4 regions of the Streptomyces sp. NPDC003035 genome follow, and region 1 is predicted to be linked to each of the others. Evidence: riboswitches for the same ligand, from Rfam matches in the RefSeq annotation. Region 1 holds a riboswitch; each other region holds the start of a gene.
The links. Region 1 has a riboswitch for cyclic di-AMP ahead of ACFYV5_RS27300 (transglycosylase family protein). Riboswitches for the same ligand answer to the same signal wherever they lie in the genome.

Region 1 (2,191 bases):
GATGTGACGCTAGATGTGACGAACACTTGTGCAGGGTCGCTTCGGCCTTGCGACAAGAGCCTAACCGGCTCCGGGGCTCCGGCCAGCCGGGCGCCCGCCCGCTGGGACGAAAAAGGACCCAAGGGCATGCATCCCGGGGCGAACGACCCCGAAGCTACCTTCCGGTAACGCGGACCTCCGGAAGGCGGAGCCCTCGGGAAGGGGGAGCCCTCGGGAAACGCGGAACCCCGGTCCGGCGCGCACGGGGGAAGGGCGCGCCGGACCGGGGTGGTCACCGCGGGAGGGTCGGAGGGACCGCGTGAGCCGCCGGACTCACGCGAACCGCCGGGCTCACTTCAGGTGAAGCTGCTGGCCCGGGTAGATCAGGTCGGCGTCGTCGACGACGTCCTTGTTGAGCTGGAAGAGCTTCTCCCAGCCACCCTTGACGTCGTGGGCGGCGGCGATCTTGCTCAGCGTGTCGCCGGCGACGACCTTGTACTCGCCGTCGCCCTTCTCGACCTTCTTGCCGGTCGGGGTGGTGACGGTCTTCTTGGACTCGGCCTTCTTCGGGGCGGTCCGCGTCTCGCTGCGGGTCGTCGGCTGCTCGGCCTGACGCTCCTGCTTCGGGGCGGCCTGCTGGGCAGGCGCCTCGACGGCACCGGTGTCCGGGGAGGCGCTGGAGAGGCCCACGCCACAGCTCGGCCAGGCACCCTTGCCCTGACCGGCGAGGACCTTCTCGGCGATCGCGATCTGCTGCGACTTCGAGGCCTGGTCGGCGGTGGCGGCGTACGCGGTGCCACCGTAGGCGGCCCACGTGGAGGCGGAGAACTGCAGGCCGCCGTAGTAGCCGTTGCCGGTGTTGATGGACCAGTTGCCGCCGGACTCGCACTGGGCGACGGTGTCCCACTCGGAGGCGGTGGCGGCCGAGGCGGACCCGGCGGTCATCAGCGGGGCGGCGACGGCGACACCGGCGACACCGGCGAGGGCGACGGCGCGGGTGGCCTTGGAGGGACGGCGGTGTTTGCCCTTGGCGGAAAACAGCATGGGAAATCTCCTCACCGACGCCTACGAGGTGAGCTGTCGGGTTCGGGCCATGTGAGTTGCCCGGCCGCGCGACCTAGCGCGCGGCTTCACCCCAAGCCGCTCCGTCGGCCGTCTGTCTCAACGGCCGGGGGCGGCACTTACCTTGGGTCCCCCGCTCCTGCCTTCGGCGCATGACGCGACGACTGTTCCCATCGGCCGACGGCAGGATTCGGCGTATCGGTCGACGGGGCCCGCGGTGGCGAGCGGTGATGACCGTAGACACAGACCCCTCGGAAGTTCAAAGACGTCCATTGGGGAAAAATCGCCCGTACGTGCTCCGGGACGAAGGGTGTTTACGCAGGTGAGAGGTGACGGAAGCAAAGTTTGCGGACGTGATACGCCAGTTGCGACAAAGAGACCCATGTCTCACTTGCACAGAACTGGACATACAGAATCTAACTAACCCTTGGATCCGGGCAGACCGATCGTCAGATCGAGGCTCTGGCCAGGCAGGATCAGGTCCGGATCGGTGCCGACCGTCGACCGGTTGGCGTCGTAGAGGGCGCCCCAGCCGCCGGGGAGTTCGTTCTCCTGAGCAATCTCGGTGAGACTGTCGCCCGGCTTGACGGTGTATGCGTCCGAAGTGTCCTTGGAGTCCGCTACGTCCTCGGAGCCCCCGGAGTCCGTTCCGTCCGCAAGGTCCGCATTGTTGGCATCCTCGCCCGGCGTCACCCCACCTGTCGGCGCGTCAGTCGGCGAGGTGCCCGGCGAGGTGCTCGGTGACGCGTGACGTCCCGTTTCGCCAATACTGCCCGGATTGACCGTCTCCTCCGGGGCCGCGTCACCGCGGTGCTTGCCGGTGCCTGACTCCACCGGCACGGAGGGCGTGGTGGGTGCGGTGGGCGTGGCGGACGTGACGGGCGCCTCCGTGAGGGCGTCCGGGGCCGGCGTCGCGGGCGCGGTCGTCTCGGGAGTGGTGGCGTCGGGGGCCGCGGGGGCGGCCGGAAGGCCCGCGGTCAGGTTCGACTCCGGGAGGGGGGCCGTGGACTCCGGCGGAGCGACCGCCGGACCCGGGTCGACACCGGGAGCGGCGCCGTCGTTCGTCAACCCGGCGATCGGGGCGCAGGTGGCCCACTGCATGGAGCCCGCGGCGAGCGCCTTCTCGGCCACCGCGATCTGCTGGGCGCGG
Region 2 (2,191 bases), on a different contig from region 1:
GTTCCGCCGATCACGGCCGACGACACCGGCCGCGTGGTGATCGTGGACCGGCCGGGCGCCGTCCAGACCCAGCTGCTCATCGGGCGCGTGGGCGCCGACCGGCACGACCGCGTCTGGCCGGCCCAGGTCCTCGGCACGTACTGCCTCGGCGGCACCCTCACCTCCCGTCTGGACCGCGTCCTGCGGGAGGAGAAGGGCTACACGTACGGCGTGCGGGCCTTCGGCCAGGTGCTGCGCTCCGACGGCCGGGGCAACGGCGCCTCGATGCTCGCCATCAGCGGGTCGGTCGACACCCCCAACACCGGCCCGGCACTTGACGACCTGTGGAAGGTGCTGCGCACCCTCGCCGCGGAGGGTCTGACGGACGCCGAGCGCGATGTGGCCGTGCAGAACCTGGTGGGCGTGGCGCCGCTGAAGTACGAGACGGCCGCCTCCGTCGCCGGAACGCTCGCCGACCAGGTCGAGCAGCACCTTCCGGACGATTTCCAGGCGCAGTTGTACGCCCGCCTGGCCGAGACCGGCACGGTGGAGGCGACGGCGGCCGTCGTCAACGCCTTCCCGGTGGACCGTCTGGTCACCGTGCTCGTCGGTGACGCGGCGCAGATCGAGGAGCCGGTGCGCGCCCTCGGCATCGGCGAAGTGACCGTCGTCACCGGCTGATCGAGGCGACCGAGCACCCTAGGAGGACCCCGACGTCACGGTACGTCGGGGTCCTTCCCTATGTCCGTATTGCGGAAGACGGTGGCTGTATGCCCTGTGGCATGTCTTACAAACAGCCGTGTCTGTTTGCTGATTGAAAGACGGTCCGCTTAGCGTCGGTCCGGCTGTTCGCCAGTTGCATCCGCCGCGCCCGCGGCATCGGACAGTCATCGCCGAGTCCCCGTCAGGCGCGAGCCTGGGGAGCCGGGGACCCATGAAGTCCCTGGGGTGAATCGGACGCCTTCGCATCCGTGCGGAGGAGCCCGTAGGAGACCTTCCTGCTCCGAACCCGTCAGCTAACCCGGTAGGCGAGAAGGAAGGAAAGGATCAGCCACTACATGGCGTTCACCCGTGCCACCGGGAAGCATCGTGGTCCGAGCCGTCTGGCGCGCCGCAGCGCGGGCATCGCCGGCATCGCGACACTCGCCACCACCGGCGTCATCGGCACCCTCGCCTCCCCGGCGCTCGCCGTCGACGCGGACGCCCCCTCTCCCGAGGACACCGGCCTGACCCAGATCGTCGCCGTCGACGACCTCGCCGACACGATCGACGCCCAGGCCGCCGCCCAGGAGCGCGAGGCCGTCGAGGCCCGGGAGCGCGCCGAGGCCGCCGCCCGCGCCAAGGCCGAGGCGAAGCGCAAGGCCGAGGCCCGCGCCAAGGAGATCCGCGAGGCCAAGGAGCGCGCCGCCCGTGAGGCCGAGCGCAAGCGCCTGAACTCCTTCCAGCTCCCCATAGCCGGCTCGTACGTGACCACCGGCTACCAGGCCGGTGGGTCGCTCTGGTCCTCCGGCAGCCACTCCGGCGTCGACTTCCGTGCCGCCTCCGGCAGCCGGGTCGTCTCCGTCGGATCCGGCACCGTCGTGGAGGCCGGCTGGGGTGGCGCGTACGGCAACAACATCGTCATCCGGATGAACGACGGCACGTACACCCAGTACGGTCACCTGTCGGCCATCAGCGTCTCGGTCGGCCAGTCGGTCACCCCGGGCCAGCAGATAGGCCTCTCCGGCTCGACCGGCAACTCGACCGGCCCGCACCTCCACTTCGAGGCGCGCACCAGCGCCGAGTACGGCTCCGACATCAACCCGGTCGCGTATCTGCGCGCCCGCGGCGTGAACGTCTGACCGCAGACTCACAGCACGTCAGAAAAGCCCCGGCTCGTACTGAGCCGGGGCTTTTTGCTGGCCAAAAGATATCCATGCTTCCCGGAGACCCATCGGAAATAGTGCTCTGCTGCAATAGAGTCGCGGCGAACCGGTTTCGCGCGGATCAAAGCGGAGGTCGAACATGCGCATTCCCGCGCACTCGGTATGCACGGCGATCCGGGACGACATCGTCTCCGGTGTCTTCGCGTGCGGCAGCCGGCTGACCGAGGAACAGCTGGCCCGCCGCTACGGAGTCTCCCGCGTTCCGGTCCGCGAGGCCCTGCGCACCCTGGAGTCCGAGGGCTTCGTGATCACCCGCCGCCACGCGGGCGCCCATGTCGCCGAGCCCA
Region 3 (2,191 bases), on a different contig from region 1:
CCTCGCGCCTCGTGTGCAAGGTGCTCAACCACATGGGCGGCAGGCGGTACGCGGCGGTGGTGCCGAAGCCGGAGGGTCCGCTGCGCGAGCGCCCTCTGCTCGACCTGGCGGCGGGATACGTCCGGCGCTCGATCGACGCCTTCCCGCGCCAGGGCGACCGGGGCCCGTGGAAGGTCCGCCAGAACTACGTCCTGGACGCGGCGACCACGATGCGCACGAACCTGGACCGCACGCTGGCACCGACCCCGCTGGCGCGGGTGCTCGCGGCGCGTCACGGCGAGACGGGTGCCGCGAGCGTCTCCGGCTGACGTACGACCACAGTTCCGGCCAAAACGGATACAAGGGGTTTTTAGCGCCCCTTGTATCCCTTTTCTCAACTCGGCTGAATTTACCGTAATGACCGATATGGCGCTGCGGTGACATGAATCACGCCGGGGTCGAGGTGATCTCTCGACCCCGGCCGTTCCCTTTCCTTTCAAGGAAGTTCGGCGCGGTGGGGGTGGCGAAGAACCTCTCCCGGAATTCCCCACGAACGCGACGTCTTGTTTCTGTCGACATTTCTCGCCTACGGTCACCTCGACCCGGACGGATCGCCGAATCCTGCCACCGTCCGAAAATGCCGATCATTCACCCGAAGGCAGGAGCGGGGGACCCACTATTCGCCGGTCCGGATTCTCCGGAGCGGCTCGGGGTGAAGTCGCACACGTGCGGCCGGGCATCTCCAGCCCGAACCCGACAGCTCACCCCGCAGGCGCCGGAGAGGAATGCATCATGCCCGCACACGGTAAGCACCGGCGCCCCAAGAGACGTCCCTTGACCCGCGGAATCGCCCTCGCGAGCACGGGTGGTGCCGCGCTGGCCCTGCCCCTGGTCGGCACGGCCACCGCGCACGCGACGCCCGGCACGGCACCCGAGACCGCCCCCGCCGGAAAGACCGTCTTCAGCGCTCCGGCGAAGATCGCGGAATCGATTCCCGCCGCGAAGAACGCCCCCGCCAAGACCTATAAGGTCGTTCGCGGCGACTCCCTTTCGTTGATCGCGCAGGAGCAGAGTGTGCAGGGCGGCTGGAAGGCCCTGTACCGAGCGAATCGCAGCATTGTGGGTGACAACCCGTCACTTATCCATCCGGGCCTGGAACTGACGCTCCGCGGGAAATCCGCCGCGGCTCCCAAGAAGCCCGCGTCCCCGGCCAGTAAGGACGCCGACCGGGCCGACCGCTCGCAGCAGCGGAGCGCCACCCCGGCCAAGGCGGCTCCCGCGAAGCCGGCCCCGGCGAAGGCCGCACCCGCGGCCGCCAAGAGCTACACCAACGACCTCGACGGCTGGATCCGCGAATCGCTGGACGTCATGGCGCAGTACGGCATCCCCGGTACGTACGAGGGCATCCACCGCAACATCATGCGCGAGTCCTCGGGCAACCCGCAGGCCATCAACCTCTGGGACTCGAACGCCGCCAAGGGCACCCCGTCCAAGGGGCTCCTGCAGGTCATCGAGCCGACCTTCCTGGCGTACCACGTGCCCGGCACCTCGATGGACCTCTTCGACCCCATCGCCAACATCACCGCGGCCTGCAACTACGCCGCGGACCGCTACGGCTCCATCGACAACGTCAACGGACCCTACTGATCGCCGGCGCGTCACTCGGGCGAAGCCCCGGCCCCCTCTCGGGGCCGGGGCTTCGCCGTCCGGCCTCGGGCCGCGCGGCCATGACGCGAGGGCGTCAGGGACGGCCGGGGCTCGATCCGCGCGCGGTACGGTTGCGCTCCAGGCAGGCGATGACCTCCTCGTCCGGGGTCTGCGAGAAGTCCTGGTAGAACTGGCCGATCGCGTAGAAGACCTCCGGCTCGTACACGCTGACCGTCTCGTCGGCCTCCCCGCCGATCCGCTCCGGCCAGCCCTGCGGCGCGACCGGCACGGCGAGGACGATCCGCGCGGCTCCCCGTGCGCGCACGACCCGGCAGGCGGCCAGCGCCGTGGCGCCCGTCGCCAGGCCGTCGTCGACCACCACGGCCGTGCGGCCGTCGAGGCGGGCCGGGCTCAGCGTCCCGCGATAGCGCTGGGCCCGCTGCCGCAGCAGCTCCCCCTCCCGCTCCTCGACGGCGGCGAGGTCACGGTCGGAGACGCCGGTCTCGGCCAGCACGCGCGCGTTGACGACCCGCACGCCGCCCTCCCCGATGGCGCCCATGGCGAG
Region 4 (2,191 bases), on a different contig from region 1:
CTCGCCCGCGCTGACGTACGCGGCACGGGCCACCGGCCGCGTCTGGGCGCCGCCGCAGTACCTGGACTACGGCGGCTACAACCCGTACCGCAGCTAGGACGCCCGGGAGACGGCCGGCGACCCGGCCCGCCGACACCCGCCGGCGACCGAGACCGTCGGCGACCGAGGCCGCCTGCGACTCAGACCGACAGGCCCTTGTCGCGCAGCCAGGCCGCCGGGTCGATGCCGTCGCCACCCGAGGTGTGGACCTCCAGGTGCAGGTGCGGGCCGGTCACGTTGCCGGTCGCGCCGACGCGGCCGATCGTCTCGCCGGTGCCGACGGACTGGCCCACGCTCACCGTCATCGAGGACAGGTGCGCGTACCAGACCTCCGAACCGTCCTCCAGCTCCAGGACGATCCGGTAGCCGTAGGAGCCGGACCAGCCCGCCGAGGTGATGGTGCCGCCGTGCACCGCCTTGACCGGGGTGCCGGTGGGCGCCGCGAAGTCGAGGCCGGTGTGGTAGCCGGAGGACCACATGGAGCCGGACTGCCCGTACGTGGAGGTGAGGGTGTACGAGGAGGTGGGCAGGGCGTAGCTCGCGGCGAGCTTGGCCAGGCGCTCCGCCTCGGCCTTGGCCGCCGCTTCCTCCTCGGCCTTCCGCTTCGCCTCGGCCGCCGCCTTCTCGGCCGCGTCGGCCTTCACCGCCGCCTCGGCCGCGGCCTTCTCGACCGCCAGCCTCTCCGCCTCGGCCTTCGCGGCGGCGTCGGCGGATGCCTGCTGCTGCTCGGCCTGCTGGAGGATGCGCGCGCGCAGCGCCTCGCCGGCGTCGGCGGTGGCCTCGGACGCGGAGCCGCCGTCGGTCTGCGTGGCCGCGTCGGCTTCGGCCGGAACGGTGAGGGAGGCGGTGAGCGGCTGCGGGTTGTTCGTCCCGGAGCCCGTCCCCTGCGCGTCCTCGCCCCCGTCGGAGAGGAGCTCGCCGACGCCCGGCAGTTCGGAGGCGTCCGGGAGGTTCAGGTCGGGGAGGGATATGGAGACCGCGGGCTTGTCCTGGGCGGTGGCCATGCCACCCGCACCGACCGCCGCGATGACACCGACGCCGAGGACGGTGGACGAGCGGGCGAAGCCCGACCGCTGCTTCACGACCCGGTGGCGGCCACCGGAGCGGGACTGCTGACGGAGCGACTCCTCGGTGGGGTTCCACTCCCCCCAGGTCGTGGCGTCGTCGTCCGAACCGGCGGCAGCCGACGCGCCGAACGCTTGGAACCCGTCAAAAGTGTCTTCGGGGGCAGGGGTGTTGGACGCCACGGAGGCGCACTCCTTTCCTTCCTTACCGCCTACCGGGTTAGCTGACGGGTTCGGAGCAGGAAGGTCTCCTACCGGCACGGTCGCACGAGTGCGAAAGTGCCCGATTCACCCCAAGTAGTGGGTCCCCGGTTCCTTTTCAGGATTCGGCGCGTGCGCACGGTGCCGTCTCTTGCGACGGCTGAAACGACCGCGCTGCGTTATCGAACGTTAATAGACACGAGGGCCGGATTCCAAGCCGTTCCGGATGATCATTAACGGGATTGGACAGGTACGGGCCGATTTGGGCCCGCATCCTCGAACAACCAGCGAGACCCGCCAAACTGACGGTGTATCAATTGTTATCGGAGCGGTACGCCGCCACTACGCATGGTCACGGCACCACCGGCATCGTGCGCCGCCGCTCCGGCTGCCCCGCCGCCGGACGGCTCACCGCGAGCAGCGCCATGTCGTCCGTCGCGCCCCCGCCCGTGTACCGGCGGACGTCGTCGACGAGCGCGTCCAGAAGCTCCTCGGGCCCCGGGAAGATCCGCCCGGAGAGCCGCTCGGCGGGATCGTAGAAGTCCCCCGAGGCGTTGCGGGCCTCGGAGAGCCCGTCGGTGTAGAGGAGCAGCGTCGCGCCCGGCGGATACGCGGACTCGTCCGCCCGGTCCGGCCAGGCAGCCAACTCCCCCATGCCCAGCGGCAGCGCCGGCTCGGTCGGCTCCAGCAGCGTCACACCCCCGTCCGCGTACAGCAGCAGCGGCTCGGGATGACCGCGGTTCACCACCCGTACGCGACCGTCGCCGCGCGGGATCTCGGCCAGGACGGCGGTGGTGAACCCCTCGAAGGCGTCCAGGCCGTCACGGCGGGTCCCCTCCCGGGCCAGCGCCCGCTCCAGGCGCTGGGCGACGCCCTCCAGCGACGCC

Region 2: linked by a shared signal. The riboswitch ahead of ACFYV5_RS00485 (M23 family metallopeptidase) and the one ahead of ACFYV5_RS27300 (transglycosylase family protein) in region 1 are both predicted to bind cyclic di-AMP.
Region 3: linked by a shared signal. The riboswitch ahead of ACFYV5_RS30575 (transglycosylase SLT domain-containing protein) and the one ahead of ACFYV5_RS27300 (transglycosylase family protein) in region 1 are both predicted to bind cyclic di-AMP.
Region 4: linked by a shared signal. The riboswitch ahead of ACFYV5_RS16540 (M23 family metallopeptidase) and the one ahead of ACFYV5_RS27300 (transglycosylase family protein) in region 1 are both predicted to bind cyclic di-AMP.

What each region holds. Positions count from the first base shown of each region.
Region 1 covers NZ_JBIAPJ010000009.1:91,267-93,457, forward strand. Annotated here, with positions in the region: gene ACFYV5_RS27300 (transglycosylase family protein) at 331-1,023, opposite strand; cyclic di-AMP (ydaO/yuaA leader) riboswitch at 1,027-1,202, opposite strand; gene ACFYV5_RS27305 (transglycosylase family protein) at 1,462-2,191, opposite strand, start outside.
Region 2 covers NZ_JBIAPJ010000001.1:116,243-118,433, forward strand. Annotated here, with positions in the region: gene ACFYV5_RS00480 (M16 family metallopeptidase) at 1-660, shown strand, start outside; cyclic di-AMP (ydaO/yuaA leader) riboswitch at 861-1,025, shown strand; gene ACFYV5_RS00485 (M23 family metallopeptidase) at 1,038-1,820, shown strand; gene ACFYV5_RS00490 (GntR family transcriptional regulator) at 1,984-2,191, shown strand, end outside.
Region 3 covers NZ_JBIAPJ010000011.1:76,543-78,733, reverse strand. Annotated here, with positions in the region: gene ACFYV5_RS30580 (flavin-containing monooxygenase) at 1-308, shown strand, start outside; cyclic di-AMP (ydaO/yuaA leader) riboswitch at 608-767, shown strand; gene ACFYV5_RS30575 (transglycosylase SLT domain-containing protein) at 772-1,626, shown strand; partial or broken gene ACFYV5_RS30570 (phosphoribosyltransferase) at 1,736-2,191, opposite strand, start outside.
Region 4 covers NZ_JBIAPJ010000004.1:694,230-696,420, reverse strand. Annotated here, with positions in the region: gene ACFYV5_RS16545 (PrsW family intramembrane metalloprotease) at 1-97, shown strand, start outside; gene ACFYV5_RS16540 (M23 family metallopeptidase) at 180-1,286, opposite strand; cyclic di-AMP (ydaO/yuaA leader) riboswitch at 1,298-1,445, opposite strand; gene ACFYV5_RS16535 (PP2C family protein-serine/threonine phosphatase) at 1,657-2,191, opposite strand, start outside.